Regions from separate parts of the Blautia wexlerae DSM 19850 genome, predicted to be linked through region 3. Evidence: riboswitches for the same ligand, from Rfam matches in the RefSeq annotation. Region 3 holds a riboswitch; each other region holds the start of a gene.
The links. A riboswitch is a leader RNA that binds a small molecule or an ion and turns the genes downstream of it on or off. The one in region 3 is predicted to bind cobalamin.
Positions count from the first base shown of each region.

Region 1: linked by a shared signal. The riboswitch ahead of NQ550_RS09180 (sirohydrochlorin cobaltochelatase) and the one ahead of NQ550_RS05485 (cysteine-rich small domain-containing protein) in region 3 are both predicted to bind cobalamin.
Region 2: linked by a shared signal. The riboswitch ahead of NQ550_RS03390 (ABC transporter substrate-binding protein) and the one ahead of NQ550_RS05485 (cysteine-rich small domain-containing protein) in region 3 are both predicted to bind cobalamin.
Region 4: linked by a shared signal. The riboswitch ahead of nikB (nickel ABC transporter permease) and the one ahead of NQ550_RS05485 (cysteine-rich small domain-containing protein) in region 3 are both predicted to bind cobalamin.

Region 1 covers NZ_CP102267.1:1,965,565-1,973,540, forward strand. Annotated here, with positions in the region: gene hisZ (ATP phosphoribosyltransferase regulatory subunit) at 1-874, shown strand, start outside; gene hisG (ATP phosphoribosyltransferase) at 878-1,525, shown strand; gene hisD (histidinol dehydrogenase) at 1,528-2,832, shown strand; gene hisB (imidazoleglycerol-phosphate dehydratase HisB) at 2,940-3,527, shown strand; partial or broken gene hisI (phosphoribosyl-AMP cyclohydrolase) at 3,606-3,932, shown strand; cobalamin riboswitch at 4,130-4,306, shown strand; gene NQ550_RS09180 (sirohydrochlorin cobaltochelatase) at 4,507-5,904, shown strand; gene NQ550_RS09185 (hypothetical protein) at 6,229-7,248, shown strand; gene NQ550_RS09190 (ABC transporter substrate-binding protein) at 7,327-7,976, shown strand, end outside.
Region 2 covers NZ_CP102267.1:733,361-741,336, forward strand. Annotated here, with positions in the region: gene NQ550_RS03370 (sensor histidine kinase) at 1-1,193, shown strand, start outside; gene NQ550_RS03375 (GntR family transcriptional regulator) at 1,368-1,739, shown strand; gene NQ550_RS03380 (ABC transporter ATP-binding protein) at 1,743-2,588, shown strand; gene NQ550_RS03385 (ABC-2 transporter permease) at 2,585-3,235, shown strand; cobalamin riboswitch at 3,323-3,591, shown strand; gene NQ550_RS03390 (ABC transporter substrate-binding protein) at 3,707-4,807, shown strand; gene NQ550_RS03395 (FecCD family ABC transporter permease) at 4,822-5,907, shown strand; gene NQ550_RS03400 (ABC transporter ATP-binding protein) at 5,907-6,662, shown strand; gene NQ550_RS03405 (RNA-guided endonuclease TnpB family protein) at 7,094-7,976, shown strand, end outside.
Region 3 covers NZ_CP102267.1:1,178,587-1,186,562, forward strand. Annotated here, with positions in the region: gene NQ550_RS05465 (C40 family peptidase) at 1-1,234, shown strand, start outside; gene NQ550_RS05470 (BMC domain-containing protein) at 1,637-2,002, shown strand; gene NQ550_RS05475 (BMC domain-containing protein) at 2,014-2,442, shown strand; gene NQ550_RS05480 (EutP/PduV family microcompartment system protein) at 2,531-3,046, shown strand; cobalamin riboswitch at 3,109-3,303, shown strand; gene NQ550_RS05485 (cysteine-rich small domain-containing protein) at 3,711-4,007, shown strand; gene NQ550_RS05490 (C1 family peptidase) at 4,418-6,694, shown strand; gene NQ550_RS05495 (hypothetical protein) at 6,714-7,709, shown strand.
Region 4 covers NZ_CP102267.1:188,707-196,682, reverse strand. Annotated here, with positions in the region: gene NQ550_RS00815 (ABC transporter substrate-binding protein) at 1-1,369, opposite strand, end outside; gene nikC (nickel transporter permease) at 1,466-2,290, opposite strand; gene nikB (nickel ABC transporter permease) at 2,291-3,229, opposite strand; cobalamin riboswitch at 3,427-3,620, opposite strand; gene NQ550_RS00800 (M28 family peptidase) at 4,017-6,065, shown strand; gene NQ550_RS00795 (GNAT family N-acetyltransferase) at 6,130-6,771, shown strand; gene NQ550_RS00790 (BlaI/MecI/CopY family transcriptional regulator) at 7,120-7,494, shown strand; gene NQ550_RS00785 (type 1 periplasmic-binding domain-containing protein) at 7,577-7,900, opposite strand.

The sequences.
Region 1 (7,976 bases), 790 kb from region 3:
CCCGTCTGTATCCAGAGCCTGTGCAACCTACTTTTCCCCGGACAAAGAACCTGTAAGCCTCTGCTACACAGGAAACACATTTATTAATAACACCAGCTACAGAGGACATCTCAAAGAAACCACACAGATGGGAGTAGAACGGATCGGTGATGAATCCGCAGATGCAGATGCAGAACTTCTTGCCATGACAGTGGAATGCCTTCTGGCAGCAGGTCTTACAGAATTTCAGGTCAGTGTCGGACAGGTAGATTACTTCAAATCCTTATTAAAAGAAGCCGAACTCGGTCCGGAAGCAGAAGAACGTCTTCGTGTTTTGATCTCGCAGAAAAATTCTTTCGGAGTAGAAGAGTTTGTAGAAGAACAGAAACTCAAAGACAGTATGCAGAAAGCCTTTACTGAAATCCCACAGATGTTTGGTTCAGAAGAAGTCTTAAAGAAAGCCAGAAGTCTGACAAACAACGCCTGCGCACTGGAGGCAGTTTCCAGACTGGAAGAAATCTATGAGATTATGAAAAACTACGGATATGAAAAGTATATCTCTTTCGATTTTGGAATGCTTAGTAAATATCAGTACTATACAGGTATCATTTTCCAGGCATATACTTACGGAACCGGTGAACCTATGATCAAGGGAGGCCGTTACAATGGCCTGATGAAACACTTTGGCAAACCTGCGGCATCTATCGGATTTGCCCTTGAAGTAGATAACCTTCTTCTTGCACTTTCCAGCCAGAAACTGATCTCTGAGAAAGAGGAGAAGCCGGAAGTAATCGAATACGAGCCACAGAACCGTACAGAAGCCATTAAAGAGGCACAGAAACTTCGTGCAGAGGGCAGATGTGTGGCATTACGTTTGAAAAAGGAGGTCAGATAAGCCATGAGATACCTGACAGTTGCCCTGACAAAAGGCAGACTTGCCAACAAAACAATGGAGATGTTTGAGAAAGCAGGAATCACCTGCGAAGAGATGAAAGATAAAGATTCCCGTAAACTGATCTTTACTAATGAAGAACTGAAGATGAAATTCTTCCTTGCAAAAGGGCCGGATGTTCCTACCTATGTAGAGTATGGTGCGGCAGATATCGGAATTGTGGGAAAGGATACGATCCTGGAGGAAGGCCGTAAGCTTTATGAAGTGATGGATCTTGGATTTGGAAAATGTAAGATGTGTGTCTGCGGACCGGAGAGTGCCAGAGAAGTTCTGGAGAACAACCAGCTGATCCGTGTGGCGACTAAATATCCAAATATTGCCAAGGATTACTTCTTTAACAGAAAACACCAGACAGTAGATTTGATCAAATTAAACGGTTCCATTGAACTGGCACCCATCGTTGGTCTGTCTGAAGTGATCGTAGATATTGTGGAGACCGGAAGTACACTGAAGGAAAACGGACTGAAGGTGCTGGAAGAGGTCTGCCCGTTGTCTGCCAGAATGGTAGTCAATCAGGTGAGCATGAAGATGGAAAATGAGAGAATCCGTAAACTTATTGAAGACTTAAGAAGAGTTCTTCAGGAGGAGATGTAAAGATGCGTACAGTAAAATTAACAAAAGAATCAACAAAGGATATTCTTGAGAATCTGCTGAAAAGAAGCCCGAATAACTATGGGAAATTTGAATCCACAGTAGCTCAGATCCTTGATAAAGTAAAAAATGAAGGGGACGCAGCCCTTTTTGCCTATACAAAAGAATTTGACAAAGCTGATGTGACAAAAGAGACTATCCGCGTCACAGATGCAGAAATTGAAGAGGCTTATGCGCAGATTGATCCTGCACTTCTTGGAGTGATCCGCAAAGCTCTGGTCAATATCCGTCAGTATCATGAAAAACAGATCCAGAACAGCTGGTTTACAAGCACAACAGATGGAACTATGCTTGGACAGAAAGTAACACCGTTAAATCGTGTGGGTGTCTATGTACCCGGTGGAAAAGCAGTTTATCCGTCTTCTGTACTGATGAATATTGTACCTGCGAAAGTGGCAGGAGTCCCGCATATTGTTATGACAACACCGCCCGGAAAGGATGGCAAAGTATGCGCTTCCACACTGGTAGCAGCCAAAGAAGCAGGAGCAGATGAGATTTATAAGGTGGGTGGTGCACAGGCGATCGGTGCCCTTGCTTTCGGAACAGAGAGTATTCCGAAGGTAGACAAGATCGTAGGTCCCGGAAACATTTTCGTAGCTCTTGCAAAGAAAGCAGTATATGGCTATGTAAGCATTGACTCCATTGCAGGACCGAGTGAGATCCTTGTTCTTGCAGATGAGACAGCTAATCCGCATTTTGTGGCAGCTGACCTTCTTTCCCAGGCAGAGCATGATGAACTGGCATGTGCTATCCTGATCACTACAAGTGAGGAATTTGCGAAGAAAGTAGATGAAGAAGTAAAAGGTTTCGTGGAGGTTCTTTCCAGAAAAGAAATCATTCAGAAGTCTCTTGATAACTTTGGATACATTCTGATCGCAGAGGATATGGACGAGGCGATTGAGGCAGCCAATGAAATCGCTCCGGAACATATGGAGATCGTGACAGCCAATCCCTTTGAAGATATGATGAAAGTGAAGAATGCAGGTGCGATCTTTATCGGAGAGTACAGTTCCGAGCCACTGGGAGATTATTTTGCAGGTCCGAACCATGTACTTCCTACAAACGGAACAGCCAAATTTTTCTCAGCCCTTTCCGTAGATGATTTCATCAAGAAATCAAGTATTGTATATTACTCAAAATCCGCACTGCGTAATATACACAAAGATATCATTCAGTTTGCAACTTCTGAGCAGCTTACTGCACATGCAAATTCTATTGCAGTTCGTTTTGAGGATGAAGATAAAGAATAATGGTAAGGCTTTGAATTTGAAATCTGCTATAATGTAAACTGTAGTTTGCGCATTAAAACAATGGATTCAGAGTGTTTGAAAATAAGTAAGACAGAGAGGACTTAACCATGGCAAGAGAAGCCTCAGCAGAAAGAAATACAAAAGAAACAGAAATCAAATTAAAAATAAATCTGGATGGAACCGGATATTCTGATATTGAGACAGGTGTGGGATTTTTTAACCATATGCTGGATGGATTTACCCGTCATGGGCTCTTTGATCTCAGTGTCAGAGTCCATGGTGATCTTCAGGTGGATGACCATCACACCATCGAGGATACAGGAATTGTTCTGGGAACTGCATTAAAAGAAGCAATTGGTGACAAAAAGGGGATTAAGCGCTATGGAAGCTGCATCCTTCCCATGGATGAATCCCTGGTGCTCTGTGCGATTGATCTGTCCGGAAGACCTTACTTTGTATGGGATGCAGAGTTTACCACAGACAGGATCGGTGACATGTCCACGGAAATGGTAAAAGAGTTCTTCTATGCCATTTCCTATGCCTGTGGCATGAATCTTCATATCAGGGTTCTGGCAGGTGGGAATAATCACCATGTAGCAGAAGCAATGTTCAAAAGTTTTGCCAAAGCACTGGACGCAGCCACATCCTATGATCCAAGGATCACAGATGTTCTGTCTACCAAGGGCAGTTTGTAAAATTTGAAAATTTACGAAATGATTTATGGCAATCAATAAATTAGATGGAGACAGAAAATGGAAAATACAGTGAATTTAAAAAGCAGCATCGCATGGTCTGATTTTAAATTAAACAGTGATGGAATGGTACCTGTTATAGCCCAGGATTATCAGACAAACGAAGTGCTGATGCTGGCGTATATGAATGAAGAAGCATTTAATACCACTCTTGAAACAGGTAAAATGACTTACTGGAGCAGAAGCCGCAATGAACTCTGGACGAAGGGACTCACATCCGGACATCTCCAGTTTGTAAAATCCCTTACACTGGATTGTGACAATGATACGATCCTTGCTAAAGTAGAGCAGATCGGTGCAGCCTGCCATACCGGAAACAGAACCTGTTTTTTCAAAGCCCTGACAGAAGTGTAATGAATAACGCGATAATATACATACAAGCCAAAATTCCATTGCCGCAGGCAATCTGGAATGAATTTTGGCTACGTTACTGTGAACGGAGTGAACAGTAACATTAATGCCAAACATTAAAGGAAAATATACACGAATTGTATTGACATTTTTGTTAAAATGTGATAAAAAAAGAATATCCGAATTGAATATGTGCAATGTTATAACGCAAAGGTTGCATCGTACTTGATGTGCAAAAGAGAATCCGGTGAGAATCCGGAGCGATACCGTCACTGTGTATGGGAGCTGCTTTTCAGAAACCACTGGGAAACCGGGAAGGGAGAAACAGCGATGATCGAAGTCAGGAGAACTGCCTTGGCGTAGAATTTAAGGTCTGCGGTATACAGAACCTGTATTCTCATAACGATACATAGCTCTTTTATTAAATGAATCAGACAGAATCGAAATTACAGATATATCTGGTACATATAAACCATGTATTTATGGGAAAGCGGTAGCTGCAGAATATGCAGTTGCCTTTTTTGTGCATACAATTGTCCGGAAATACGAGAAATAAAAGAGGAAAAACGAAATGAAAAGAAAATCCATGTTAGCCTTATTACTGGCAGTATCCATGACCTGTTCCATGACAGCAGCAACAGGTACAGTTGCTTTTGCATCTGATGATGCAGCAACAGAAGAGGCTGCAGATGACACAGAAGCAGCTGCAGACGATGCAGATGCAGCAGATACAGAGGAAGCATCTGATGATACAACAGAAGCTTCTGATGATGATCAGAAAGCCGCAGACGAAGTTGGTGCCCTGATCGATAAGATTTATGTTCAGGAAAGAACAGACACAACTGACGAAGACTGCAAAGCAGCAAAAGAAGCATGGGACAAACTTACAGATGCTCAGAAAGAACTGGTAACAGGTGAAGAAGCAAGCCCTGAATACTTTGGACGTGACACAGGTGATGCTTCCAAAGATGATCCTCGTAACCAGGATGAGATTGGTGAGAATGAACTTCTTGTAGTAAGTTTTGGTACATCCTTCAACGACAGCCGTGCAGAGGATATCAAAGGAATCGAGGATGCCCTTGCAAAAGCATATCCGGACTGGTCAGTAAGACGTGCATTTACAGCACAGATTATCATCAACCATGTACAGGCAAGAGATGATGAAGTAATCGATAATATGCAGCAGGCTCTTGACCGTGCAGTAGCTAACGGTGTTAAGAATCTTGTTGTACAGCCGACACATCTGATGCATGGTGCAGAATATGATGAAATGACAGAGGCAATTGATGGATACAAAGACAAATTTGAATCTGTTGCAATTGCAGAGCCAATGCTCGGTGAAGTTGGTGATGACGCTACAGTAATCAATGATGACAAGAAAGCAGTTGCTCAGGCGATCACAGATGAAGCTTGCAAGGAAGCTGGATTTGATGATATGAAAGCAGCAGCAGATGCAGGCACAGCATTTGTATTCATGGGACATGGTACATCCCATACAGCTAACGTAACCTATGACCAGATGCAGACACAGATGGATGATCTTGGATTCACAAACGCTTTCATCGGAACTGTAGAGGGAGAACCGGAAGACACAGCATGTGACAAGGTTATCGAGAAAGTAAAAGAAGCAGGATTCAAGAATGTAATCCTTCGTCCTCTGATGGTTGTTGCCGGAGACCACGCTAACAATGATATGGCTGGTGATGATGCAGATTCCTGGAAATCTCAGTTTGAGGCATCCGGTGATTTCGACAGTGTTGACTGTCAGATCGCAGGTCTTGGAAGAATCGCAGCAGTAGAAGATCTGTATGTGGCTCATACAAAAGCAGCAATTGATTCTCTTGGAGCATCTGACGATGCAGCAGCAGAAGATACTGATGCCAAAGCAACAGATGACAGTGCAGACGATGCACAGGCAGATGACGCAGCTGAGACAACAGCTGATACTGCAGAGGCTGACGCTGAATAAAAAATATTGTTCAAACAAGATAAACTGCCCGGAGAACTTGCAAAAGTTTCCGGGCAGATATATTATATGATAAGAAAAAAAGAAGTCATAGCAATTCCATAAAATACTGCAAACAGTTCGCACGTTTCTGTTCATTCCGTTCACAGTAACGTGCGCACATCTGAGAAAGATCCAGAGGAACTGTCTTAATTGCATTATTTTCTGGAATTACTATAATATATTTGCCATCACCTGTTCAAAAGCCTGTTGCTCTGCAGCAGATGGGTTGAACAGCACGATAGAAAAAACTATAAAAAATATGAAGATAAGGGAGAAGAAATAATCATGAAGAAACGTTCATTTACATTATTAATGTCAGCACTTACTATTTCAGCTACTCTGATCGGTACAAGCCCGGTTGCTGCAAAGACAGATACTGATACGGCAACAGAAGAAACCACTGATAAAGAAGAAACAACTGCAAAAGATGCTGATTCAGAAAACACAGATAATAAAGAAACAGATGCATCCAAGAGTGATACATTAGAGGATGGCACCTACACAGCAGAATTTGATACAGACAGCGGAATGTTCCATGTAAATGAAGCAAACGATGGAAAAGGAACCCTTACAGTAAAGGAGGGCAAGATGACTATCCATGTAAGCCTTGCTTCTAAGAAAATTGTAAACCTTTTCGTCGGAAAGGCAGAAGATGCACAGAAAGACGGGGCAGAGGTTCTTGAGCCAACCACAGATACTGTTACATACAGCGATGGAATGAGTGAGGAAGTATATGGATTTGATATCCCGGTACCCGCAATTGATGAAGAATTCGATGTAGCTTTGATCGGAACAAAAGGAAAATGGTATGACCATAAGGTAAGTGTCAAAAATCCTGTAAAATCTGATGATACAGATGCAAAAAAAGATGATAAAGAAAATAAAGATGCAGATTCCAAAGCAGATGACACAGACAAAGATGCGAAAGACAGTAAGACAAGTGAAGGTAAGACTCTGGCAGATCTGAATCTTGAAGACGGCGACTATACCATGGATGTAACTCTTACAGGCGGTTCAGGAAGAGCAACCATTGATTCTCCTGCAGCCATTAATGTAGAAGGCGATAAAGCTACAGCAACTATCGTATGGAGCAGTCCGAACTATGATTATATGCTTGTGGATGGTGAGAAATATGAGCCGGTTAATAAAGACGGAAACTCCACTTTTGAAATCCCTGTCAGCGTATTTGATGCAGAGATGGAGGTAACAGCAGATACAGTAGCAATGAGTGAGCCTCACGAGATTGACTACACCTTAAATTTTGATTCCACAACTGCCAAAGAAGCAGAAAAAACAGCAAAATAATCACATACAAACAAAGAAACAATTATGAAGATGAAAAACATAATAAAGAAACAGCAAAAAACAATATTTATCGGTTTTATGTCAGTTGCATTATTTATTATCTGTATATGCACTGTCTGTACAGCATACGCAGCAGATAAAGACAATGCAAAAACTCCTGTGGATATCCCGGGACTTACCTATGACCACAGTATGGAACTTTCCTACGCAGAAGAATTCAGCGTAGACTATTACAATGATGGCTATGCTCTGATTACTATCGATCAGGAAGGACAGTTTCTTGTAGTTCCAGAGGGAAAAAAGGCTCCAAAGGGGCTTGAAAAAGATATCACAGTTATTCAACAACCGCTGAACAACATCTATCTGGTAGCAACCTCTGCCATGGATCTTTTCCGCGCAATTGACGGTATTGACAGCATTCGTCTTTCAGGAACTCAGGAGAATGGATGGTATATCCAGGAAGCAAAAGATGCCATGGAATCCGGAAAAATGATTTATGCAGGCAAGTACAATGCACCGGATTATGAACTGATCCTGGATGAAGGCTGTGGTCTTGCCATTGAATCAACTATGATCCATCATAATCCGGAGGTGGAAGAGAAACTGGAACAGTTTGGTATCCCGGTAATGGTAGAACGTTCCAGTTATGAGAGCCATCCTCTGGGAAGAACTGAATGGATGAAACTCTATGCTGTGCTTCTCGGAAAGGAAGATGTAGCTGAGAAGGC
Region 2 (7,976 bases), 450 kb from region 3:
ATCTGGTGGTTAATTTTACAGAGGATAATCTGAATAATATGCTGAAAAAGTATACAAAGGCAAATTCTCAGATTCTTTATTATATCATGAGTGAAGATGGCAGTGTTGTTGGTCCTTACGGTGAGAATGAATCAAAGCTGTTTCGAAATGTAACTGCAGCTGATATGGGAATTACGGAGAATAAAGGAACTGTAAAATACTACGGTGCAAATAATCAGGAATATATCGTAACCTATTCCAAAAGTATGGTGACGGGATGGTATACACTTGCCATGATTCCAGTTAATGTTTTCAGCAAGAATATTGCTACAGATCTTACCAGGGCAATATTGATTCTGGTAACTATAGAAATTATTTTATCTGTTACTACGGCTGTTCTTATTTCCAGAAAGATTGGGAAAAAAGTTTATAAACCGCTGCACATGATAGAGAAAACAGGAGAGGGTAATTTTACTGCAAGAATTGTATATGACAACAGGGATGAGTTTGCGTTTTTTTATAAAAAACTGAATGAAATGAATCAGAACCTGCAGATGTTGGTTCATGAGAAATATGAGATGATGATCCAGAAACGAGACACGGAGATCATGTCGTTAAATATACAGATGAATCCCCATTTTCTCTATAATTCGCTGAATATCATTAACTGGGTATGCCTTAAAGGAGAACAGGAAAATGCCAGCAAAATGCTTTTGGATCTGTCGAGAATGCTTCAGTATACCAGCCAGAATGGTGATGTTCTGGTTCCGCTGTGGGAGGATCTGGACTGGCTTAAACGGTATATTGGAATTATGCAGAAAAGATATCAGGATCAATTTGAAGTGAGTATGGATATACCGGAGTATTTAAGAAGTCTGGAAGTTCCAAAGTTATTTCTGCAGCCGTTTGTAGAGAATGCCATTGTGCATGGATTTAAAAATTATCAGGATTCTGGGAAGATCTGGATTTCAGCAGAGGAAGAAGAAAATGATATTCTTTTTTATGTAGAGGATAATGGATGTGGAATCTGTGAGGAAGATTTGAAAGAGGTTCTGAATAAAGAGCGAAAGAGTATAGGCGTCAGAAATACAAATAAAAGGATTCGTATGATTTATGGAGAGAAATATGGGGTTACCATAAGCTCACAGCTGGAAGAAGGCACAGTTGTAACCATAAGACTTCCACTAAAAGTTAATTCGAAAAAACAGAGTTAGATTAAGGTTATATGGATATTCAATTTTATGAGAAGGCGATTGTGAAAGATTGCCGGAAATAAGGTTGAATATCCATTTTTGATTATAAGCAAATAAATATCATGTATAACAGTATAAAACAGTTGACAACAGTTATGCACTGTTATATACTGTTTGCAGATGGAGGAGAAACATATGCATATAATAATCAATAATTCATCCATGGTACCTATTTATGAACAGATCATAGACCAGATTAAGTCTGCGATTATCAGAGGAGAGTTACAGCCGGACACTGTATTACCTTCAGTACGCAGTTTGTCAAAGGAACTGAAGATCAGTGCCCTGACTGTGAAGAAAGCCTACGACAATCTGGAAGAAGAGGGATTTACCGTCACTGTTCATGGAAAAGGAACCTACGTTGCAGCCACAAATAAAAACCTGATGAGGGAAGAACAGCTCAAAGAAGTGGAACATGATCTGGAGCAGGCGGTCATGAAGGGAAGAAGATGTGGACTGAACGATGAGGAAATCAGAAATCTTTTTGAAATGATCATGGAGGACTAAGACATGTTGAAAATCAGTCATTTGCAGAAACATTACAGAGGTTTTTCGCTGGACTGTTCTATGGAAGTACAGCCTGGGATGATTACAGGACTTATTGGAAGAAATGGTTCCGGGAAATCCACCACATTTAAAGCTCTGCTCGGCTTGATTCATCCGGATGGCGGAGAGATAGAGGTCTTTGGGAAAAAGGCAGAAGAGCTTAGGCCGGAGGATAAACAGAAACTGGGAGTTGTTTTTGCAGATTCAGGCTTCAGTATGTATCTGACAGCAGCGGGCGTGGCCAATATTATGAAAAGCATATATCCGGATTTTGACAGAGAGAAATTCCTGCAGCAGTGCAGAAGATTCAATCTGCCCACAGACAAGAAAATCAAAGAATTTTCCACTGGTATGAAAGCAAAGTTTAAAGTACTGGCAGCATTAAGCCATAAGGCAGAACTGCTGATTCTGGATGAGCCCACAGTTGGTCTGGATGTGATAGCCAGGGATGAAGTGCTGAACATGCTGAGAGAATATATGGAAGAAAATGAAAGCAGTTCTATTCTGATCAGTTCACATATTTCATCAGATCTGGAGAGTCTTTGTGACGATTTTTATATGATCCATGCCGGAAAAATTATCCTTCATGAGGATACAGATGTACTGCTGTCAGATTATGCAGTTCTTAAAGTTGCAGAAGAAGAGTACGAAAAACTGGATCAGCAATACCTTATTAAGATCCGGAAAGAAGCTTATGGATACAGGTGTCTGACAAACCAGAAACAATTTTATATGGAAAATTACCCGGATGTTGTAATTGAGAATGGAAAGATTGATGATCTGGTAATGATGATGGAGGAACAGGTATGAAGGGATTATTTGTAAAGGATATAGAACTGATGAAACAGCAGAAACAGTTTTTTATCCTGGTTGTTGTAATGGAAGTCATCCTGAATCTGGCAGGAAGCGGGAGCGTCAGTTTTGCTACAGGATATTTTACGATTGTCACAGCAATTTTTGCCATTACGACTATAAGTTATGATGAGTTTGATAATGGTCTTGCGTTTCTTATGACCTTGCCGGTTACCAGAAAACAGTATGTGGCGGAAAAATATCTGCTGGGAGCAGGGCTTACGGCTGTAGCGTGGGGAATTGCAACGATAACGGGAGTAATCTGCAAAGGTGTGGCAGAACTTCAGGGGTGTCTGAGTGAGACTATCATTGGCAGCCTGATATACATTCCACTGGCACTTCTTATGCTGGCGGTATCGCTCCCGCTTGTAATACATTTTGGAGCGGAAAAAGGACGTTATATTGCAATGGTCATGTGGGCTATTATATTTGCCGTAGTTTATATTCTGATAAAAACAATGGGACTTTCAGCAGACGCAGTCGATGCATGGCTGAATGGACTGAACTGGGGAATGGTATTGGCCGGAGTTGTATTATTTACAGTAATTGTATATATGGGGTCTTTTTGGATTGGTGTCCGGCTTATGGAGAAGAAAGAATTCTGATGTGTCTCGAATATGGTTGTAATTATAAAAGCAGTGTGCTAAAATTGTATCAGCGTAATTGAATAAGCTGTTAAGTGAACATTATCATATGCAGATTTTGTGTATGGTAATGTGAGAGGGAATCAGGTGAAATGCCTGAACGGTTGCGGCCACTGTATACAGAAAAAAAGCGGGATTGTAATATGTCATTGCATAAATATGTGAGAAGGCGGAATCCGGCTGTCAGAGAGTATCTGGAAATATTTCTGATACAACATTCATGAACTGCTGAAGCATGGATGTTGTATCAGTTTTTATTTTGTGGAAATTTTCTGTGATCTGTGAGTCAGGAAACCTGCCTGACAGCGTAAAGAAGGAGCTTCCGTAAAAAGTATCCGTTATTCTTATCACTTCTATTTTACTTTTTCTGAAGTCCCATCTTTTCGGTTACACGAACAGGTAAATAACATATACGAAAAGAGAGGAAGTCAAATGAAAAACAGGTATTTATCCACAAGAATCATGGCAATTATGATGGCAGCAGCTATGGCAGTTTCCGCAGCTCCGGCAGCTTTTGCAGCAGAGAGAGCAGACTCTGAGACAATCAAAGAGGACAATCAGCCGGCAGCAGATGCAGACGCACAGGATTCAGCAGATGCAGATAAGACAGCAGACGCAGAAGGTACAAAGACAGAATATCCTCTGACCATCACAACCTATGATTATGATGGAAATGAAATCGAAACAACCTATGAAAAGGCACCGGAGAAAGTTCTTGCTGTATATCAGGGAAGCATTGAAACCATGCTTGCACTTGGCCTGGAAGACCGTCTGGTAGCTACTGCAGGTCTTGACAATGAAGTTCCGGATGAACTTAAAGATGCATTTTCAAAAACAAATTATCTTGATGAATTTACCCCATCCCTTGAGACTGTAACGATGTTGGAGCCAGACATGATCTTATCCTGGAGCTCCCTGTTTTCTGATAAAAATCTCGGAAATGTAACAGACTGGATCGACAAAGGCTGCAACACTTATTACAACACAAACACACGCCCTGACGGAGACAGAACTCTGGAAAATGAATTTACAGACATCTTAAATCTTGGAAAGATTTTTGATGTACAGGACAAAGCACAGGCAATCGTAGATGATGCAAAGGCAGTGATCGATAAAACTCTTACAGCAACAGCAGATGTAGAAGAGAAACCAAGCGTAATGGTTCTGGAACCTCTTGGAGAAGATATCACAAACTATGGTGCAAAGAGCCTTGGTGGAGATATGGTAACACAACTGGGTGCGACTCTGGCAAACCCGGATGCTTCTACAGCAGGAAAAGAAGATATCATTGCAGCAAACCCTGATGTGATTTTTGTTGTATACATGCCATATGCAGGTGATGATCCGGAAACTGTAAAAGAAAGCCAGCTTGCCGTTATCAAGGATGACGAAGCACTTCAGAGCCTTGACGCTGTAAAGAACGGTCGTGTTTATCCGATCATGCTCAGTGAAATGTACGCAAGTGCAACACGTACACAGGATGGTATTGAAACTTTCGCAAAAGGATTATATCCGGATGTGAATCTTGACTGATTGAGGACATAACAGTGAAAGAACAGGTTTCACAGACAAAAAAAGGCAATGTGCTCAGAACATCCATGTATGTGGCAGTCCTCATCGGACTTGCAGGATTTCTTATTTTTTCCATACTTGCGGCGATTACTTTTGGTAATGCTGACCTGTCACTGAAGGATGTGTACAGTGTCATTGTTTATAAATTATTTCATATAAAAAGTCTGTCCGCCTATGCAGAAGGTGCAATTCACGATGTTGTATGGCTGATCCGACTGCCCAGAGTCCTGCTGGCTCTGGCAGTTGGAATGGCTCTTTCTGTATGTGGCGTAGTAATGCAGGCAATCGTGCAGAACCCGCTGGCAGATCCGTATGTACTTGGTATTTCATCCGGCGCGTCTCTTGGTGCAACGCTGGCAATCATGCTCGGAATCGGAAGCTTTCTTGGCGGGAATTCTGTCGGAGTTACTGCTTTTATTGGCGCGATGATCACCTCCTTTGCAGTTATTGCTATTGCAAATATGGGAGGAAAGGCAACATCAGCTAAGCTGATCCTTGCCGGAATGGCGGTCAGTGCGGTGTGCTCTGCTTTTTCAAATTTTGTTATTTACATTACGAATGACAAAAATGCAGCTACGGAAGTTATGAAATGGAGCATGGGAAGTCTTGCAGGGGCAAGCTGGGCCAGAGTAGGTGTGATGCTTCCGGTTACTCTGATATGTGTGGTCATCTTCTGGACGCAGTATCGAAACCTGAATCTGATGCTTTTGGGAGATGAAGTTTCTATCACACTTGGAACAGATTTACACAGATTGAGAACATTTTACCTGATTGTTGCTTCTGTAATGATTGGATTTGCCGTATATTGTGCTGGCGTGATCGGATTTGTAGGACTTGTGATTCCTCATGTAGTCAGGATTCTGTTTGGAACTGACCACAGAAGATTACTTCCACTGAGTGCACTTTTTGGCGCGTCTTTTCTGATCTGGTGTGATGTGGCATGTCGTGTGATCCTGAAGAATTCTGAGATGCCGATCGGTGTGCTGGTATCCATTATCGGTGCTCCATGCTTTATTTATCTGCTTGTGCGGAAATCCTATGGATTTGGAGGTAGTAAGTAATGAAAATCACTACAGAAGATATTCAGGTTGGATTTCACGCCAGACAGATACTGAAGGGAATTTCCATAGAGTCAAAGGATAAGGAACTGGTAGGGATCATCGGACCAAACGGAAGCGGAAAATCTACATTATTAAAATGCATCTACCGTATCCTGAAGCCAGATGCAGGTGCCGTTTATCTGGACGGCGAAGAACTCCATTCCATGAGCGTAAAAAGCTCCGCCAGAAAAATGGCAGTTGTGGCACAGCACAATTACTACAACTTTGATTTTACCGTACGGGAAGTCGTGTTGATGGGACGTGCACCTCATAAGAAAGCATTGGAACGGGATAATGCAAAAGATTACCGGATTGTTGAAGAAGCACTGAAAACGGTACAGATGGATGCATTTGCGGATCGCACATTTTCTACGCTGTCAGGTGGAGAGCAGCAGAGGGTTATTCTGGCAAGAGCACTTGCACAGCAGACACCTGCACTGATCCTTGATGAGCCGACTAACCATCTGGATATCACACATCAGATCATGCTGATGGAACTGGTAAAGAAACTTAACGTAACTGTAATATCAGCTATCCATGACCTGAATATTGCGGCGGCATACTGCGATAAGATTTATGTATTGAAAGATGGTGTGCTGGAAGGATATGGAACTCCACAGGAAGTACTCACTCCGGGGCTGATCAAAAGGATTTACCAGGTAGATTCGGAAGTGGTAAATGACAGCCGCGGGAAGATGCATATTTTATTTTTATAATATGAGAATTGACAGGCCAGAGTCAGAAAAAATTTTGACTCTGGCCTGTTGTATATGGAGGAAAAAGATGAATAAGATAGGAATTTTAACAACCGTAGCAAGAATTCCCTCACCTATAGGTGATGGGATGAATTGCACATTCGAGCATGTCTGCTCAAATTTATAAAAAATTGCAAAAACACTTGTTCTGATACAATAAATATATTATAATGAAAAAGAACAATATGCTCTTGAAATTTAGACGGTCGAAATAAGCAATAAGTGAGTGTACATAATGAGTTTAGATAATAATTCTCATTCAGTGTTTTTGTTTGATTCTGGTTATGAAATATGGCAGAAAGATGCTGGACGATAAGATGTCAGAGAGAACAAAAGAAATCTTTGAAATATAGCACCTGTTGAAACAATCCATCAGTATATAGAGAGTCAGGGTGAGAAAGATAAACCGGGCAGTAAAAATAAGGATCTATCCAAATAAAGAACAGATAACCCAGATAGAGAAGACGATCGGCTGCAGTCGTTTTCTCTATAACCGGATGCTTGCGGATAAGATCCGTCATTATCAGGAAGAAAAAAAGATGCTGAAAAATACGCCGGCCGGATATAAAAAAGAATATCCATGGCTGAAAGAGGTAGATTCTCTTGCGCTGGCGAATGTACAGTTAAATCTGGAAGGGGCTTTCCGGAAATTTTTCCGGGAACCGGGAGTGGGATTTCCGCATTATAAATCAAAAAAACATTCGCGGAAATCCTATACAACGAATATGGTAAATGGGAATATCTGTCTGCAGGACAGGTTCCTGAAACTGCCAAAGATGCAGCCGGTAAAAATAAAACTCCACCGTATGATCCCGGAGGGATGGAAGCTGAAATCAGTGACTGTGAGCAGGGAACCATCCGGGAAATATTTTGCCAGCCTGCTGTTCGACTGTGAAAACCAAACAGCGGAGAAAAGACAGGCGGAAAAATTCCTGGGGATGGATTTTGCCATGCATGGGATGTGTGTATTTTCTACCGGTGAAAGAGCCGGATATCCCATGTTCTACCGGAATGCAGAGAAAAAACTTGCCCGGGAACAGAGAAAGCTTTCCAGATGTGAAAAGGGCAGCCGTAACTATCAGAAACAGAAGAAAAAGGTTGCTTTATATCATGAAAAGATAAAGAACCAGAGGAAGGATTTCCAGCATAAGCTCAGCCACAGCCTTGCAGAAGACTATGACGCAGTATGTGTGGAGGATCTGAACCTGAAGGGGATAGCCGGAGGCCTGCATTTCGGAAAAGGGATACAGGATAACGGATACGGTCAGTTCCTTT
Region 3 (7,976 bases):
TGTTATGGTTTCTATTGATACTCTTAAAGGAGATATCGATAATAAAGAAGTAGATATTATTAAGACAAAACAGGATCTGGCTAAGGCTCAGAAGGCGAGAGATAAGCAGTATGAGAGCATGAAGCTTCGTATTCAGGCACTGTATGAACAGGGTGGGGATGCAGCGTGGTTTCAGATGATGCTTAATTCAGAAGATTTGAGTGAACTTCTGACACGTGCTGAGAATACACAGCAGATGTATGAGCAGGACAGAAAGAACCTTGATAAATATGTGAATACTATTAATGAGGTAAATAATTTAAAGACTCAGTATGAATCTGACAAAGCAGAACTGGAGGAGATGAAGGCTTCTTATGAACAGCAGTCTTATGATCTTCAGTGCCAGATTGATCAGAAGAAATCTGAATCAGCCGATTATGAGAATGAAATTGCATATGCACAGCAGCAGGCGACAGAATATGCAAATCTGTTAGCGGAACAGACAGCTGAAATTCAGAGACTGGAAGCTGAGAGAATTGCAGCAGAAGAAGAGGCAAGACGACAGGCTGAGGAAGAGGCTGCAAGACAGGCGGCAGAAGAAGAGGCAGCAGCAAAAGCTGCAGAGCAGGAACAGGACTCCGAATCAGAAGACGAAGAAAATATAGAGTATGATGAAGACGGAAATGAGATTGAGAATACTGATGATGCGGATAATGAATCTGATGAGTCTGAATCAGATGATGGTGTAGAATATGATGAAAATGGTGATCCTGTTGACAATGCAGGAGCTTCCGATGATGTAGAGTACGATGAGTATGGCAATGTGATTGATTCTGATAATACAGTTTCACCAGATGATTATGAGAGTGAACAGTCATCTGATTCAGATAGTTCTTCATCTTCAGGTTCAGGATCAGGATCTTCTGTAGTAGACTTTGCAACACAGTTTGTTGGCAATCCATATGTATGGGGCGGTACAAGCCTTACAGGTGGAGCTGACTGTTCAGGATTTACACAGAGTGTATATGCAAACTTCGGAGTAAGTCTTCCGAGAACTTCTTATGAACAGCAGAATGCCGGTACAGAAGTATCTTATGCTGATGCACAGCCGGGTGATTTAATCTGCTACGGTGGACACGTTGCAATCTATATGGGGAATGGACGTATCGTTCATGCATCGAACTCTGTAGATGGAATTAAGATCAGTGATAACGCAGCGTACAGAACGATTGTTTCTGTAAGAAGACTGGTATAATTAAATAAGTATAAATAATTAAATTTATAGGGGTTGAAAAGGAGTATCGCTAAGGGGGCTGATGCTCCTTTTCTTTATGTATAAGTTACCATTATTCCGCGAGGTGTTTTGGCATGAATATGCCAAAATTCCGAGACATACCGCGCGAATTTATGCGATTAGCATAAATTCTGTGCATCGCGAAGCGTGTTGCTGTGAACGGAGTGAACCGTAACCATGTATAATATTTTACCGATTTTCAGGTGGATTTTACCTTGACATAAAATTGGATGGATAGTACAGTTTATGTAACTGAAGAGATACATATAAAATTTTAAATCTGTTTTTGGAGACATCAGCGGGAAAGAATATTCTCATGAATTATCCGGATTATAGTTGAATAGTGAAAGCGAGGAATGATAAATGGCAAATGACCATGTAGAACACATAAGAATTGTACAGGAAACAGTTGCTGGCAAGGAGATTACTTTTGCACATGTAATGGGAGGGCCGGCTCCGGTCATATACCAGAAGCTTGGACTGAATCCGCAGGTGGATTACCGTTCATCTGCAATCGGAATTATGAATATGACACCGCCTGAATCTGCAGTGATCGCATCTGATATTGCGGTAAAAAGCGGAAATGTTTATCTGGGATTTGCAGATCGATTTACAGGCACACTGATCATTACGGGAGAGATTTCCGATGTAATGTCAGCGATGACTGAGGTTGTGGATTATTTCAGAGACACTTTGGGGTATGTAGTCTGCAAGATTACCAAAAGATAGGAAGTGTTGGGATGGCAGGGATGACAACCAGAGAATTACTGGAAAAGCTTTATAACCAGGATTATGAGAAATTAAAGGGAAAAAAGCTGCGTATGACCAGGGTAAGGGTTCCGGGAAAGGAAGTGTGCCTGGCGCATGTGATCAATCCTTCACAGAGCTGTATTTATCAGAATCTTGGTCTGCATATTGGAGTCCATGAGGGAGAAGACCACACAGGAGAAGCAATTGGAATGATTCGTTTTACCCCATGGGAAGCAGTGGTTGTAGCTGCTGATATTGCAGTGAAAAGTGCAAATGTAGAGATTGGTTTCATGGATCGCTTCAGCGGATCATTGATCCTTACGGGAGGTCTGACGGAAGTTCAGACTGCAGTGGAAGAAGTGGTGAAATTTTTTAGAGAGGTGCTTGGCTTTAAGACTTGTGCAGTTCACAAAAGTTAAAACATACGAAAAGTCAGTTATTCTGTACCGATGGTGCTTATGTAACTGCCGGAATAGCTGAGAGAAGTGAAAGGGACAGACATTAAATATGAAGAAAATATTTCTGATGGGCAGAAGTGAAGCAGGTAAGACTTCATTAACGCAGGCATTAAAAGGCGAAAAACTTCATTATGTAAAAACGCAGTATACGAATACGGATGATGATACCATTGATTCGCCGGGAGAGTATGCAGAGTCCAAGCATTTCAGCGTAGGGCTGGCCTGTTTTTCTTTTGAAGCAGATGTGGTGGCAATGGTACAGTCAGCAGATGAACCTTTCAGTTTGTTTGGCTATGGCAGTAATGCATTTATTCTGAGACCACTGATAGGAATCATTACGAAAATAGATTCTCCTTATGCGAATGTTCCAATGGTGCGTCAGTGGATGCTGAATGCAGGATGTGAAAGAATTTTTCTGGTAAACAATGTGACCGGAGAGGGGATTGATGAGCTGAGAGCGTTTTTGAATGAGGATGTTCCAAAGCTGAGTCTGGAAGAAGCAAAATTCAGACAGAGTCTTGGTCTGAATGAATGGGATCCGCTGCCGGAAGGTGTGGAATATTGAAAAATATATTGATAAATAGTTGACAAGCTTGCTGCAGGGTGTTATTATAATGACAGTATAATTCCATACAGAACATATTAAGTGCTGATACTGTGAGAAAGAACAGTACAGAAAGAGGGAATCAGGTGAGAAACCTGAGCGATCCGGTCACTGTAACAGAGGAGCAAATCTCAGAATGTCCATTGTGCCATAGCATGAGAAGGAGAGAGGAGCGATGAGCCTGGAGCCAGGAAACCTGCTTGGTATGGCGAGGTTAAACTTCCGTGTAAAGTGTAACAACCAACTCCGTTGAATCCGCAGCTTCGGAGTGTTGTCTGCTTTTATCTGAAGGCAGACATTTTTTATGGAATGCGCCTGTTCTTTATGAATTATACATGATTAAATGGCAGGCGATACTACTTCGGATTTATTCGTTCCCTCCGCGCACTCATGAACGGATTTTTTTCTACCCCGGGGTAGCATCGCTCCCTCTTATTAATTTTAAATGTATGATCTGTGAAAAATACTGTAATGAATTTTCAATGCTTTGTTATGTGAAGAGAAATTGATAATTTATTAGAGTATTTTTTTTATTTCGTCCTCTGATGGGTGGGATTGATGGAGACTGAGAAAACGGAATTATTCTGGAAAGATAAAAACTTGCAACAGGAGAGGAGAGGTAGCAATGGAGAAACCTTATTGGGAAGGGAAAGAATATTCTTATTTCAGTCATAAGAAATGTGAATTTTTTCCGTGTCATAAGAATGCAGATCCGGATGATTTTAACTGTCTGTTCTGTTATTGCCCGCTATATGCCCTGGGTGAGAAATGCGGTGGGAATTTCCGGTATACGGAAAAGGGAATTAAAGACTGCACAAACTGTATGCTTCCGCATAAGCGAAAAAACTATGGATATGTCACAGGAAAATACCAGGAACTGGCTGATATGATGAAAAGAGCAAAGGAAAGTATCAGCAAATAAGAGGAGAATGCGTCGCTGCTTAGAACGGAGTGAACAGTAACAATGTGTCAGATTAGCACAAATAAGAAAGAACGATTTTCATTGTAATACAATGCTTGTTCTGCTAGAATAAGGATAGCAAAAGAGAAGAGTCTGTAAGATTTTCAAGTCTGTTCTGAGTTAGTATATAAAGCATTTCACACACATTTTCCACACTTTTCACATGCACAGAAGAAAATGCATCACAGGCATTTGACGTCTTTTCCTGGCGACATTTTCTTGTCGGCAGAGCTCTGCATTTCTACATAGAGCCGTCGGAAAACAGGGAAAATTCACTGTTTTCCGACGGTTTTTGTCATTGATCATGGTTGAAAAACAAAAAAGATACTGATATAATGATATTATATTTATGTAAGGGAGTTAACTACTACATGAAAAAAAGAAATACAGCGATACGCGCATTGTCAGTTTTTCTGGCTTATTCAATGGTTTGTACATCGGTACCCGCTGCGGGTCAGGAAATGTTTGGATCCGGAGTCAACAGGGAGACAGAAGAAAATACATCAGATCTGAAAGACTTTCAAAGTTCACAGGCAGATGAATTTGGAACAGATACGGGATCGGATGCAGAATTGTTCGGAAGCGATGATGCAAAACAGGAGTTTCAGGATGGAGAAAACTCAGAAGAGGGTACAGACGGAATCAGGTATATTAAGGGTCGTCCGTTGACAGAAGAGGAAAGAAAGGAAGAACTGGAACCCTTTAAAAATTTAAAACCTTTGGATCCGGGAATTGAAGTGGAGAGTGATCTGACATCAGTTTATGCTGCATATGGAAACAGGGAGGCTGCATTTCCATCTTCCTATGATGCCAGAAAGGAAGGATTAGTTACGCTCGTAAAGAATCAGAATCCATTTGGAACCTGCTGGGCTTTTGGTATGGCAGCAATCATGGAGACTTCGCTTCTGGCACAGAACAAAGGAACCTACGATCTGTCAGAAGAACATTTATCATATTTTTTCTCCAACAGACAGAATGATCCTCTTGGAAATACCCCCGATGATAAGAATTATGTACTGGGAAATTATCATGTAATAGGAGGTAATGATCACCTGGCGGCTATTTATCTCAGTACATGGTCGGGAATGACTACAGAGGCCGATGTACCATTTCCTACGGATTCTTCGCATCAGCAGGATCTGACTGTACAGATTCCGGGAAGTAAGGCTTATAATTCAGCGGCATATCTGAAAAATGCATCTGTTTCCAAATACAGTGAGGAACGTATGAAGGAAATGTTGCTGAATGACCATGCAGTATCCATTATGCTTTATATGAAGGAAAATTATGTAAACCCGGACACAGCAGCATATTGTTATCCTGTTGGAAAATCAAATTCGACTGTAATTAATCATATTGTGACAGTGGTCGGATGGGATGATACGTATTCAAAGGATAATTTCCTTCCTGTTTCCAATGTAACATCTGATGGTGCGTGGATCATCAAAAACAGTTGGGGGGAGAAGAAAGGAGACGGAGGATATTACTATCTTTCTTATCAGGATCCCAATATCAGTAAACTTGTAAGTGCAGAGGCAGTGGCTGCTTCGGATCAAAAGTACAGGAATAATTATTTTTATGATGGTTCTTCAGCACTTTCAGTGATTCCGATACAGGCGGGACAGTCAGTAGCAGCAGTTTATGAGACAACTGCAGGAAAGGGAAAAGCAGAAGTCCTGGGGGAGGTTAATCTTGTTACAAACAGTGACAATGCCTGTTACAAAATTCAGATATACACCGATCTGACAGATCCATATGACCCGGAAAGCGGGACCGCTGCATATGCTGCTCCATATGAGTTTGAACAGCCAATCGCAGGTGTACAGACTATTAGTGTACCAGAGGTGGTTTTGAAACAGGGAAGCAGATATTCTGTTGTGATCACAAACAGTGGGACTGACAAAATCAGCTTTGGAGTGGAAGCAAAGTCCAGTTATGGGAACTGGTTTACCTGTACGGCGGGGATAGAAACAGGGCAGACATTCTATAAGAGTGCATCGGAAACGGCCAGGTGGACAGATGGAAAGACGAAAAACTGGACGGCAAGGATCAAGGCACATACAAGGACCCTGAATCAGTCATGGGTGCCGGATACACCGGTATTTCAGGTGAAGGCATATAATTCCGGATATAACCTTATTTCATGGGAAAAAGTTTCCGGAGCTACAGGATATTATGTGTACAGAAAACCTGCAGCAGGTGGAAAGTGGTCCAAAATTGCAGATGTCGGGACATCGGAATTAAAATATAAAGATAGTAAGGTTACGGCTAATGCATCATACCGTTATACAGTAAAAGCATATTATGAAGCATCCGGAAAAAGATATTCAGGTAAATATAAAACCGGCGATGTGATTAAAGCAGCACCTGCAGTGCAGAAGGTTACTTCTGTGAAATCTGAGAAAAGTGGAATCCGTATCCGGTGGAAGCCTCAGAAAAAATGTGACGGCTATTATATTTACAGAAAGAAAAAAGGTGGTTCCTATCAATTGATAAAGAAAATTTCCAATGGAAATAGTTCTTCTTATCTGGACAAAAAAGCACAAAAAGGTGTATCATACTATTATGCGGTAAAAGCATATGTTAAAGAGCCATATGGAAATACATACAGCAAATATAAAAGTTCATCTGCTGTAAAAAGAAAATAAGAAATGAAGGAAAGAGATTATGAAGAGAAGGTTTGGAACAGTAATAGCAATGGTACTGTGCTTTATTCTGACAGTGGTTTCTGTTTATGCGGATGACGGAAAGGGTCAGAATCCGGATTATGTAACAGATTATTATATGATCGTACAGAGTACACAGGGCGGGGTAGATATTTATGATGAAGCAGACACTCAGAGTGTTAAACTGAATGACAGCAAGATTCCAAATGGAACTGCCATTCACGTTCTGGGTGAGAAGAATGGAGCAGACAATAAAAAATGGGCATATACACAGTACCATGGAATGAACGGATATGTTCCTATGGATGATCTGGATCCGGCTTCCAGAGAAGAAGCTGCCAATGAGGAATATCGTACTTTCGGAGGCAAAGATGTGGATTTCGAAGTAAAGGTTCATGGAAACGTATCGGTTTATAACGGACCTGGAGAGAAATTTGATCAGGTTTCAGGAACAGAGGGAATCGCAGATGGGACAACTGTACATATTTTTCAGTATGTTCAGGGAGAAGACGGAACAAACTGGGGGAAAACAGACACAGATGGTGTGACACAGGGATGGCTGAATCTTGATCACGATACAGATTACGTAAATGAAAATGCATCCGCAGATGCACCGGAGGCTACAGGCACATCAGGAAATGTTCCGGTGGCTGCTGTTACACCAACACCGGAAGCAACTCCAACTCCGAAAGCCACACCAACACCAGAGGTAACACCTACAGAAAAAGCGACACCGACACCGGAGGCAACACCTACAGAAGAAGCAACACCGACACCGGAGGCAACACCTACAGAAGAAGCAACGCCAACACCGGAAGAAACAGAGACGCCTGCTTCGACAGAAGACAAGGAATCCGATGATAAGCAGAGTCAGAAAACATCAGGAAAGAATGTAAAAGCAGATTCAGGAATGAAGAATCCTGTAATCTGGATTAGTGGTATCGGGATTATTGTTATCATAATTTTACTTATTTATTTCCTGAAGAAGAAAAAGTAAGAGTTAAAATCATTAAAGAATGCCGTCGACGGCAGAGAACAGTTACAAAATAAACAGGGGAACTAAAAGAGCAGCGCATCGGATGATGCAGCTGCTCTTTTTAGAAAATGTGTGTGTATAATTGAGACGTTATGAGGAAACCTCAAATCAGTCTTAATTAACAAAAACTAATAATGTGTGTGCATATATAGTCTACAATTTTTTTGCAATTTAATCAAGATGGAATTTTATAGAACGTGATATATTTGTTACTGTTCACTGGTAATA
Region 4 (7,976 bases), 990 kb from region 3:
CTGCAAGCTCATCAAGAAGTTCATCTACTTCCGGATTGTTGTATCCTGTTGTGTTGTTTGCAGATTTGCTGTACCAGTTCTCTCTTAAATAGTTCTCCGGATCTCCTGTATTAGCTACAAGTACGTTCCAGATAAGAAGGTCATACTGACCGGAATCTCTCATGTCGAGAAGTGTTTCATAGCTTACTGTATTCAGGTTTACATTGATACCAATCTCTTTCAGGCTGGCCTGTGCTGCCTGTGCGTAAACACCAAGCTCTGCACGGCTTGTATAGATAACGAAATCAAGTGTCAGAGGATCTCCGTCCGGTGTTTCCACGAATCCGTCACCGTCTGTATCTTTGTATCCTGCTTCCTCAAGGATTGCTTTCGCACCTTCCGGATCATAGCTGTTCTCATCGTTCAGATCATCAAATCCGAAGTCAAGTGTAGGAGGTACCGGTGCTTTACCTGCTGTAGCTCCACCCTCAAGAAGAACGTCACAGTATGTCTGTTTGTCAAGTCCGCGCAGAAGTGCCTGACGAAGCGCTTTATCGCTGAGTGCACGGCCTTCACTCTGGTTCATGAATGCATATGTGGAACGCAGGGACTGAAGCTCCTGGATCTCATAATTGTCATTTCCTTCAAACTCAATAAGGTTCTCTGTCTTTAAGTTATAAGCAATATCGATCTCGCCTGTCTGAAGAGCCATGGAACGTGTTGTCTGATCATCTACACATTTCAGTGTTACTCTGTCAAGCGGAACTTCGCCATCCCAGTAGTTCTCATTCTTAACTACAACACAGGAGTCTGTAGGGCTGAAAGATTCTACTGCGTAAGGTCCTGTACAGATCGGTCCTTCCATTGCAAATGTAGAATCATCTACGTTTGTATCTACGATCAGGAATAATGGGTCTGCAAGGCTTCCTGCCATGTTTGCGTTTGCTCTGTTTAAGTGGAAGATCAGGTTCTGTCCGTCTACTTCCATGCTGTCCAGATCAAAGAACTCCGGTACTCGGTCACTCTTGTCAACTGTACGCTGAATAGATGCCATTACCATCTCCGGTGTCATATCATCACCGTTGGAGAATTTAACGCCTTCACGAATCTTGAATGTCCATGTTTTTCCGTCTTCGCTGTTCTCCCAGCTTTCTGCCAGACAAGGAACGATCTCACCTTCTTCATCGAATTTGGTAAGGCACTCACCGATAGCATAACGGGAAACAACCCAGCTGAAGTACTGCTCTGTAGGCTCCAGAGTATCAGCAAAGCTTGTTACACCGATTGTGATCTCTTTTGCATCTGCTGCGTGAGTTACGGTTGCCATGGAAAATGTCATTGTGCATGCAAGTGCTACTGCTAAAACTTTTTTAAATAATGTATTCTTCATATATTCCTCCTGAAATATTTAGGTAAGTGGTGAAGTCCGCGGTTCAGTACGGAAGCCGCAGAACTCTTTGTTTTTATTTTCTTATTTTATATTTTCTTACTCCTGTCTTGGGTCAAGAACGTCACGGATGCTGTCACCAAGCATGTTGAAGATAACTACGCAGATTACAATCGCGATACCTGGGTAGATCATCAGCCATGGTGCTTTTGCCATGTAAGTTCTTCCCTCGTTCAGCATCAGTCCCCATTCCGGTGTCGGCGCTGTAGCACCAAAACCAAGGAAGGATAAGGATGCCAGTTCCAGCATCATGGTTCCGATATCTGCTGCTGCAGTTACTACCATCTGAGTAACCATGTTCGGAAGAACATGTACCAGCAGGATCTTCCATGTCCTGGTTCCGTTTACGACTGCTGCTTCAATATAAAGGTTCTTCTTTACTCTCAGTACCATGCTTCGTGCAAGACGGGCATATTTGGTCCAACTTACCGCTGCAATGGAGATAACGGCATTCACAAGGTTTGGTCCCAGCATACCGGCGATTGCGATTGCAAGCACCAGACCGGGGAAAGAGATCATCATATCTGCGATACGCATGATCACACCGTCCACGATTCCTCCGAAGTATCCGGCGATCACTCCAAGAAATGTACCGATCACAAAGATAACTGCCACCAGACATAAGGTCATGATCAGAGAAGTTCTGGTTCCAAAAATAACTCGTGATAACAGATCACGTCCCAGCTTATCTGTCCCAAAGGGATGTGCAGAACTTGGAGCCTGAAGTGATTCCAGCATCACTGCATCCAGCGGGTCGTAGGGTGCGATCTGTGGGGCAAACACAGCCACACCGACTACGACCAACGCCAGTATCGAAAAAAGAGTAAACTGCTTATTTTCTTTAAATACTTTCGCTAACTTCAATTATCTATCCTCCTTAAGTCTTGGATCCAGATAAGTATAGGACAGATCCACAAGCAGATTGATACACATATACAGGATAGCGATCCACAGTACATATCCCTGAACCAGCGGATAATCGCGACAGGAGATTGCTTTGACTGCCATATTTCCCATACCCGGCCAGTTATAGATGATTTCAACGACTGCAGTACCGCCAAGAAGACTTCCCAGGGAAAGTCCAAGCAGAGTTACCAGCGGAAGCATTACATTTGGAAGAACATGTCTCCATAAAATCACACTCTCCTTGATACCTCTCATACGTGCACCTGTTACATAATCCTGATGAAGCTCCTCCAGAACCGCACTTCTCACCTGTCTGGTATATTTGGCAGACATGGCAAGCGCCAACGTAAGTGACGGCAGGATCATAGCCTTCAGATCAGTACTTCCTCCTGCTACATTTACCCAGCGAAGCTGTACACCGAAGATACTCAGTAAGATCAGGCCAAGCCAGAAGCTTGGTACGGATACCCCGATAAAAGTAATTCCTCTTACAAAGTAATCCGGGAATTTGTTCTGATACACTGCTGCCAGGATTCCCAGCGGAATGGAAATCACGATCATCATAAGCAGTGCCAGCAGAGACATCTTCAGGGTTGGCCAGAAACAGGATACAAGTTTCTGTACTACCGGCATCTTAAAGGAATAGGACTGTCCCATATCTCCGGTAAGTACACCCTTCAGCCAGGTTCCATACTGCACAAGAAAGGGCTGGTCAAGTCCCAGCTCATGCCTTGTCTGTTCCAGAAGCTCTGGTGTGGGAAGATTACCGCACTCTGTCAGCATGATCTCAGCCGGATCACCAGGAGACAGATAAGTCAGTCCAAAGGTTAGAAAGCTGATACCAAACAGGACGATCAGAATCTGCAGAAATCTTTTCCCGATTTGTTTTTTCGTCAAAATAATCTCCTTCCTACATCTTTCGTGAATTAAACCAATACCGGAAATGTTTCTGATTACTTTTACTCAGTAACATGGGGAATCCCCCCATAGGGGTTAATTTTCAGGCAAAAAAATAGCCCGCAATATGAAAACACCATACATACGGACACAAAATGACATGAAAAAATTATGCTTCCTATCTACCGTAAGAATCATTCCTATCCCAATTGTAAGCAGTTCTCCTGACTTAAGTTCACCACTTCGAAATCGCCTTCCCGGACCAACTTTAAAATCACATGATCCAGTGACATTTTTCATTCCGAAGCTCCCTCTTACAGTGACGGGATCGTACCGGACTTACACCGGTTTCTCTATTAATCCTTGTGGAACTTACAACGACTGGTTCAAAACCAATAAATGTTATTTAATTTTTACTATAATATTATAGAATATATTTTTTTACTTTGTCCAGTAATTAGCAAAAAAAGTCAAATTGTACATAAAAACATACAATCAGATTTTTTAATAAATAAACAAGGTTATTTTAACTTCCCAATATGATAGAACTTCCACAAAATAGCTTTTTTCTCAACAACTGTTGTCTTGTTCCTGCTGCTGTTCTATGCTAAAATATTTCCAGTATAAAATCATAAACCACAGACAGATCAGTACCCTGACATTTCCGGCACTGATCATATCTGATCATATTATACAAACTGTCAGGAAAGAGGCGATTACATTGAACATTGAAGATTCCTGTATTTCCTGCATTGACACAGACTGGTCCTACCAGCTTGCCAGACGCATGGAAAAAGAGAAAACAAACCCTGTTCTGGGCTATCGTACTGCAGGTTCCGCTGCTGAAACAGCTACAGGAGATATGTTATACAGGGAAATGAAAGCTATCGGACTTACCGATGTAACCAGAGATACATTCTCACTGGACGGATGGGAATTCGAGAAGGCAGTCCTGAAATTTACAGATGATGACGGGCAGGAACACACCTTTCAGATGGGCGGATATCAGACAAATTTCGAGACAGACGGATTTGAAGATTACGAACTCGTTTATCTGGGAAAAGGAACTGCCGCAGATTATGAAGGCATAAACGTAAAAGGAAAGCTAGTTATGGTTGAGATCAACCAGCGAGACGAATGGTGGATCAGCTTCCCTGTTTATCAGGCTTATCTGCGTGGCGCTGCTGCCCTGATCGCAGTTCAGGCAAACGGCTACGGAGAAATCGCAGAGTCTGCGCTGAATGCACAGGATATCGCAGGTCCTGATTTCGCACCTGCATTCTCTCTGTCTCAGGCAGATGCACGTATCCTGAAGCGTTCTCTCCGAAATAAAATTTCCGCCTGCGAAGACAACACCACTGATTCAGAAGATACCCATAACACTCCGGAACAGGATGCTGCTTTATTACGCAGATCCTCATTAAAAGTATCACTGGATGCCCGTTCCAGAGTGATTCCGGACACAACAGCAGGCAATATCACAGGTAAAATACAGGGGACTGAGACAGACTCTATGATCCTGCTGTCCGCACACTATGATTCCTATTTCGATGGATTCCAGGACGATAATGCGGCAGTCGCCATGATGCTCGGCATTGCCCGTTCACTTGTAAAGGGCGGCTATAAGCCTGCCCACACTCTCGTTTTCTGCGCAATGGCTGCCGAGGAATGGGGAATCATTGATTCCAAATACGACTGGTCTACAGGAGCCTACAATCAGGTATTCCGCGTACATCCTGACTGGCAGGGTAAAGTGATCGCAGACCTGAACTTTGAACTTCCTGCACACGCACACAATAGACAGGATGCCATCCGCTGTACCTATGAATATGCAGATTTCATCAGACAGTTTACAGACAGCCTGACTGTCCCGAAGGAAGCATATCCTGACGGGATCACGGCTCTCTCTCCCATCGAGACATGGTCTGATGATTTCTCCATGGCAATCGCAGGTATCCCATCCACAGTCAATGATTTCAGCGCCGGGCCCTTCATGCAGAATTATTATCATTCCCAATATGATAATCAGGATGTTTACCAGGAAGCTGTCTATCAGTTTCATCATGAATGCTATCTGAAACTGATCATGGCCATTGACAGACTTGTCCTGCCACCGATGAATTTCAGCAACACCATGAACGCGGTCGCAGAAAGTATCCACGAAAATGCACTCTCATTTGCTGATCCTGAGCAGAATGTTCTGCTCAGAAACCTGCAGACAATTACCGCTTCTGCCGAAAATATTTATGACAAAATCTGCCAGATTAATGCGGAATATGCCACACTTTCAGACTCCGACGCCCGCATTGCTTTCCGCCACAAATGGGAATATGCCGGACTGGAGCTGCTGAAAACTTTCCGCAAGGCACAAGACTATCTGGTACGTCTCAACTGGCAAGATGAAGTAATTTTCCCACAGGAAGCTGCCTCCAAAAATATCCGACAGCTGGAAAAAGCCAGCCGGGCTTTATCCGAGGGAAATATTACAGATGCATTGAAGGCCCTCTATCGAGTAGACAATAATATGTACGCATTTCTCTTCGATGAAGAAGTTTACTATCACTTCACCGAATACATTCTTCACCAGCCAAAAGACCGCCTGATGTGGGGTGCCGGACGTATCATGCATCACGAAAATCTCTACGGAATCGTGCAGAAACTGAAGCAGCGCATGGAAGAAGAAACACCGGAACTCGATAGTGAGATCCGTCGTCTGGAAGCTGCCCTGCGCAGACAGAAGGCTTATTATAAGGACGATATCCGCTACTTAAACACCTCCGTTAATAAGCTGTCTGCGATGTTGGATAACATCTATAATAATCTACTGTCTTTTTAAAAAACATTACCACTCCCGGGAACAGCAATGTTCCCGGCAATAAATAAGGAGATTACTACATACCATGGAAAGTGATAATTTGTACAGAGTACAGGAAGAAGATTTACCACGATTACAGAAACTGTTAACGGTCTGTTTCGCACAGGATCCGCTGTATCATACCCTGATTCCTGATGATGACACCAGAGAAAGACTTCTGCCGGAGCTCTTTTCCTGCGATCTGACGGAGTTCTTTCAGACATGCGAAATTTATTCTGACAGCAGCGAACTGAACAGTATCCTGGTTGTTTCTGACGAAAGCGAACCTTACAATTTTCTGCACTACTGTCTCACAGAGGCCAGAGCTGCACTTACCACTGACGGATGGCTGATCAAAGAAGATCCAAGCCTGAAAACCTTCTGGAATTTCATTCAGGGCAAAGACTACCTGAACTCAAGCTGGACTGATCAGCTTCACCAGACAGAACGTCTCCATGTGATCTACCTTGCGGTAGACCCGGGACACCAGCATCATGGGCTGGCAGAACTTCTGATGGATGAAGTGATAAATTACGCCCAGAAACACAAGATGCTGATTTCTCTGGAAACCCATAATCCCAATAACGTTCCTATTTATGAACACTTCGGATTTAAAACATACGGGATAGTGGAAAAACCTCATTTTGATCTGAAACAATATTGCATGATCCGAGAGGCTACTGTATAATCTGTCCCTGCACTGCTCTCGCAATTATTAACATAAAGACTCCGTAATTGATAAATTAACCTATTTTTCACTTACATTTTTGTCTATTTCTACGTCTAGTAATATTTATACTTTTATATTAAAATAGCATACAGATGTCGGATAAAACTTTTCCACATCTGTTTGTTTATAGTACCATGTGTACTTTTCCGCTACTATTCTTAATTACTGTTAACTGTTCGGAGACTTTCCATTCAACGGACTGCTGAACATCCACGATTACCAGAAATAAAAGTATTTACCTGGCAATAAAAATTTTAATAACCCCCAGAGTACACATCACTACACTGATAAGGAGGACTTATAATAATGGTACGAAATGCAATGAGCGCAACAGAATTTTATATTTTACAATATTTATGGACCAGAGAAACACCTGCAACTTTTTCTGAGATTATGGTTCACTTTAATGAGGAAGAAAAGAAAGCATGGAAGAAACAGACAGTAAACACATTTCTTTCCCGTCTGGCACAGAAGGGCTTTTTGAATATTGACAAGAGCGGAAAAAGAGCTATCTATATTCCATCTGTCACCTCAAAGAAATTCTATGAAAATTATGCCCAGGAGATTGTAAAGGATTCTTACAACGGAGCCATCAAAGATTTCATCGCTGCATTTACAGCAGGAAATAAATTAAGCGCAGCTGAGAAAGCTGAATTATTATCTTATATCCAGACACTTTAATCAGAAATGCTCAATAAAAAGGCTGTCATTAACAACAGCCTTTTTTATTTACAGAATTACTATAAATACCGGATCAGAGAAATTACTCTGACTCTTCTATATTTTCCAACGTAAGCTTATGATATGGCGTGCGCACATATTTTCCGTCGATCAACGGAATATCACTCTTATCTCCATCCGTTGCGATTACAAATGCAAGATTCAGCATTTCACGCGCCTGCCCCTCTTTATCATTATAAACCGTTCCAAGCATTTCCTCATTCTTTACAGCCTCAATCCCCTCATCTGTACGGTCGACCAGATTGACACACACCACATCACATCCTTTATCGATCAGGTTTTTCACCTGTTCATTCTGCGTCAGCTGACTCTGTGATGCATCCAGGATTTCCAGATTGATTGCCACACCGCTGGATTCCTCTTGCCAATGATTTTTTCAGGTTATATTTTTTCTATTGTGATTTTTTCATATTACTTCCTAT